DNA from 2 places in the Peribacillus sedimenti genome. Region 1 is predicted to be linked to the other one. Evidence: a T-box and tRNA genes for the amino acid it is inferred to sense, from the RefSeq annotation. Region 1 holds a T-box; the other holds one or more tRNA genes.

Region 1 (2,174 bases):
TCTGCCAGTTCATCTGCCGTGATGCCTGAAAGATCCACGTAATCCTGCAGCCATTTATAAGAAACAAACATTAAAAATCCTCCTATTAAAAAATCGTATTTGTCACACGATAAGACGCTTTGTTGAAATGCATTCCTCAATCGTAAAAAATCTATCGAATTCTATTCCTGGCGATGGAATTGTCTTAAGAAACGCACATCGTTTGTATAGAAATGACGAATATCATCGACCCCATATTTCAGCATGGCAATACGCTCAGGTCCCATTCCGAAAGCGAAACCGGAATACTTGCTTGAATCGAATCCTGCCATTTCAAGGACGTTAGGATGGACCATGCCAGCACCCAATATTTCAATCCAGCCCGTTCCCTTGCATACACTGCAGCCGGTCCCTCCACAGAATTTACATGAAATATCCATTTCTACTGATGGTTCAGTGAATGGGAAGAAGCTTGGACGAAGGCGAATTTCGCGTTCTTGCCCGAACATCTTTTTGGCAAAGACCTCAAGCGTTCCTTTTAGGTCACTCATACGGATATGTTCATCGATTACCAGGCCTTCGATCTGCATAAACTGATGGGAATGAGTGGCATCATCGTTATCTCTCCGATATACTTTTCCCGGACAAATAATCTTAACCGGCCCTTTTCCTTTATGCTTTTCCATCGTTCTTGCCTGTACTGGAGAAGTGTGTGTGCGCATCAAGATTTCTTCTGTGATATAGAAAGAATCCTGCATATCACGTGCCGGATGCCCCTTCGGCAGATTCAGCGCTTCAAAATTATAATAATCTGTTTCCACCTCAGGACCTTCCGCTACCTCATACCCCATTCCAATAAATAAATCTTCAATTTCTTCAATGATTTTCGTTAGCGGATGGTGACCGCCTTTCTTTACAGGACGGCCTGGCAAAGTAACGTCAATTTTTTCTGCTGCAAGTTTTTCATTTACGGCAGCATCTTCAAGGGCCTTTTGCTTTTCCTCAATTCTTGATGCAATTTCTTCTCTTACTTCATTGGCCAATGCTCCAATCCTTGGTCTTTCTTCGGCGGAGAGCTTTCCCATTCCGCGAAGCACCTCAGTAATCGGCCCCTTCTTTCCTAAATAAGCTACTCGGATTTCATTCAGCTGCTTTAAATCCGATGCATTTGAAACCTTGTGCAGTGCTTCTGACTGCAATTCCTGTAAGCGTTCCTGCATGTTTTAGTCCTCCTTCAATGATTTGAATGTTAATTATGGTCTTTCGGCATTTTCACTGCGCTCTTTCAAGCACAAAAAAACCTCCTCCCAAAAGGGACGAGGTTTATGTATCGCGGTACCACCCTTATTAGTGCCAATTTCCAATAGCACTCACTCAAATAGGATAACGGCTTATGCCGATGCATCTTTCGGATACGCGCCAGGTTTCATAAAAGAAACTGGAATGCTCACCTTCCCGATGCCGACTCGAGAGGTGAATTCACTAGGGCAGGGCCGTAAAAATGCTTTCAGTCTGCGGCATTTTCTCCCTAAACGGTTTTCCTTAGTTACTATTCTCTGTCTTCGTCTTTAAATATTATAAAATTTGTGTTTAATTATAGTATATTTTTCGTCCGTTTTCAAATTGATTATTATTTTTTTAGAGGCTGTCAGATGTGCTACTGTTTCCGGAGTGAATACATTAAAATGCCTGCTGCAATACCGACATTAAGCGACTCACTTCTTCCATATATCGGGATATAAAGGTTTTGGGTTGTCTGTGACAGCAGCTCTTTACTGACTCCCTGGCCTTCATTACCAACCAGAAGAGCAAAGGATTCACCCTTCTCTGCTTCTTCGTAATGAACACCGTTTTCAAGTGCAGTGCCGTAAACTGGAATTCCCTTTTCCTTTAAGTCGGCAACCACATAATCCAGTTTTTCTTTTATCAAGGCAATATGAAACAGACTCCCTTGAGTTGCCCTGATCACCTTTGGATTATATGGGTCGGCACATCCTTCTCCTAAAAAAATGGCATCCATCCCTGCGGCATCTGCAGTACGGATGATCGTGCCCAGATTTCCCGGGTCCTGAATATGATCGAGCAGAACGGCTCTCCTTATATCAAGCTCTTCTTTTGCAATCTGCTTTTGCTCACAAACCGCCGCAATTCCTTGTGGTGTTTCCGTATCGGAAATTGCTTTTAAAACCTCATTT
Region 2 (2,174 bases), 1.9 Mb from region 1:
AAGAACAGCAAAAATTGGACCAGGCTCATAAACAATTTAGCAATTACTCTTCCCAGTATCCTTACCAGAGTTCCTGATAATACAAATAAGGGGCATAGCAGTATAACACATAAAGGGACAAGCCTTGCACTTATGATGGAAAGAATAGAAAAAAACCAATGCTCTGTTTTTTCAAAGCATTGGTTTTTTATATTTCGACCCTTATGATACCGGTGGTCGGGGTCGAACCGACACTCCGTGAGGAACACGATTTTGAGTCGTGCGCGTCTGCCAATTCCGCCACACCGGCAAAGAAGTTATGGAGGCGGCAACCGGATTCGAACCGGTGGATAAAGGTTTTGCAGACCTTGGCCTTACCACTTGGCTATGCCGCCTTATAATGGAGCGGAAGACGGGATTCGAACCCGCGACCCCAACCTTGGCAAGGTTGTATTCTACCACTGAACTACTTCCGCATAATGGCTGGGCTAGCTGGATTCGAACCAACGCATGACGGAGTCAAAGTCCGTTGCCTTACCGCTTGGCTATAGCCCAATAATAAAAATTATCTATAATCAATAAAATGGGGCGACTGATGGGAATCGAACCCACGAATGTCGGAACCACAATCCGATGCGTTAACCACTTCGCCACAATCGCCATTGTTGATTAAAATGGCAGGGGCAGCAGGAATCGAACCCACACTGGAGGTTTTGGAGACCTCTGTTCTACCGTTAAACTATGCCCCTGTAAAAATGGTGGAGGGGGACGGATTCGAACCGCCGAACCCGGAGGGAGCGGATTTACAGTCCGCCGCGTTTAGCCACTTCGCTACCCCTCCACTATTTTAAAACAAACAAATGGTGCCGGCAAGAGGACTTGAACCCCCAACCTACTGATTACAAGTCAGTTGCTCTACCAATTGAGCTACACCGGCATTCCTTTTAATGGTGGCTCAGGACGGAATCGAACCGCCGACACAAGGATTTTCAGTCCTTTGCTCTACCGACTGAGCTACTGAGCCACAAATTAATGGCGGTCCCGACGGGAATCGAACCCGCGATCTCCTGCGTGACAGGCAGGCATGTTAACCGCTACACCACGGGACCAGATTGCGGGGACAGGATTTGAACCTGCGACCTTCGGGTTATGAGCCCGACGAGCTACCAGACTGCTCCACCCCGCGATAATATAAATGATGCAATTTTAATTTATGCACTAAGTGCACTGTAGACTGTCCGGATTTCAGAAGGCCAAACCAAGCAGCAGCTCAATCCGTACAACTCGCAGATATTCAGTGAAGTAAAGCTCGTTGCTCCACCCCGCGATAATAGATATAATACGAATGGTGGAGGATGACGGGATCGAACCGCCGACCCCCTGCTTGTAAGGCAGGTGCTCTCCCAGCTGAGCTAATCCTCCACACATAAAAAATTGGTGACCCCTACGGGATTCGAACCCGTGTTACCGCCGTGAAAGGGCGGTGTCTTAACCGCTTGACCAAGGGGCCAATACTAATGGCGGAGAGCAAGGGATTTGAACCCTTGAGACAGGGTTACCCGTCTACACGATTTCCAATCGTGCTCCTTCGGCCACTCGGACAGCTCTCCATTATGGCTCCGCAGGTAGGACTCGAACCTACGACCGTTCGGTTAACAGCCGAATGCTCTACCACTGAGCTACTGCGGAATAATGCCAGCTTGGCGACGTCCTACTCTCACAGGGGGAGATCCCCCAACTACCATCGGCGCTGAAGAGCTTAACTTCCGTGTTCGGAATGGGAACGGGTGTGACCTCTTCGCCATCGTCACCAAACTGTTTATCAATCAGACACTATTTTATTATAATGCCTTTTTGAAATTTTGCAAGAAGAAATTTATTATTCCTTCAAAACTAGATAACAGGTAAGGTTTTTGCGTATCAAAACAATGAATGTTGTCCAGCTACGGCTCCTAACTTCTCGGCCGTTTCGATCCGTCCTCACAAATCCGAAGGATTTGCGGTCCGGCTCTCCAACGTCTGTCGAAGCTAAGCAGTCGCCAAGCCCACAGGATGTGGGTCATGCTGGCGTTGTCACAGGATGTGACGCCATTAGCCAGCGAACCGATATATATATTTGGTTAAGTCCTCGATCTATTAGTATCAGTCAGCTCCACGTGTCACCACGCTTCCACCCCTGACCTATCAACCTGATC

Evidence for each region. A T-box is a leader RNA that pairs with one kind of tRNA and senses whether it is charged. The one in region 1 lies ahead of pheS (phenylalanine--tRNA ligase subunit alpha), so its partner is inferred to be a tRNA-Phe.
Region 2: it has a tRNA-Phe gene. The T-box ahead of pheS (phenylalanine--tRNA ligase subunit alpha) is inferred to sense a tRNA for this amino acid. The anticodon was not compared.

Annotation. Positions count from the first base shown of each region.
Region 1 is NZ_CP143547.1:4,113,937-4,116,110, forward strand. Features, by position in the region: gene pheT (phenylalanine--tRNA ligase subunit beta) at 1-71, opposite strand, end outside; gene pheS (phenylalanine--tRNA ligase subunit alpha) at 162-1,199, opposite strand; T-box leader at 1,289-1,551, opposite strand; gene V1500_RS20195 (TrmH family RNA methyltransferase) at 1,637-2,174, opposite strand, start outside.
Region 2 is NZ_CP143547.1:911,703-913,876, reverse strand. Features, by position in the region: gene V1500_RS04640 (spore coat protein) at 1-77, shown strand, start outside; tRNA gene V1500_RS04635 (tRNA-Leu) at 208-289, opposite strand; tRNA gene V1500_RS04630 (tRNA-Cys) at 300-374, opposite strand; tRNA gene V1500_RS04625 (tRNA-Gly) at 381-455, opposite strand; tRNA gene V1500_RS04620 (tRNA-Gln) at 460-534, opposite strand; tRNA gene V1500_RS04615 (tRNA-His) at 564-639, opposite strand; tRNA gene V1500_RS04610 (tRNA-Trp) at 655-728, opposite strand; tRNA gene V1500_RS04605 (tRNA-Tyr) at 736-820, opposite strand; tRNA gene V1500_RS04600 (tRNA-Thr) at 841-916, opposite strand; tRNA gene V1500_RS04595 (tRNA-Phe) at 928-1,003, opposite strand; tRNA gene V1500_RS04590 (tRNA-Asp) at 1,013-1,088, opposite strand; tRNA gene V1500_RS04585 (tRNA-Met) at 1,092-1,165, opposite strand; tRNA gene V1500_RS04580 (tRNA-Val) at 1,326-1,401, opposite strand; tRNA gene V1500_RS04575 (tRNA-Glu) at 1,415-1,489, opposite strand; tRNA gene V1500_RS04570 (tRNA-Ser) at 1,498-1,589, opposite strand; tRNA gene V1500_RS04565 (tRNA-Asn) at 1,594-1,668, opposite strand; rRNA gene rrf (5S ribosomal RNA) at 1,678-1,794, opposite strand; rRNA gene V1500_RS04555 (23S ribosomal RNA) at 2,096-2,174, opposite strand, start outside.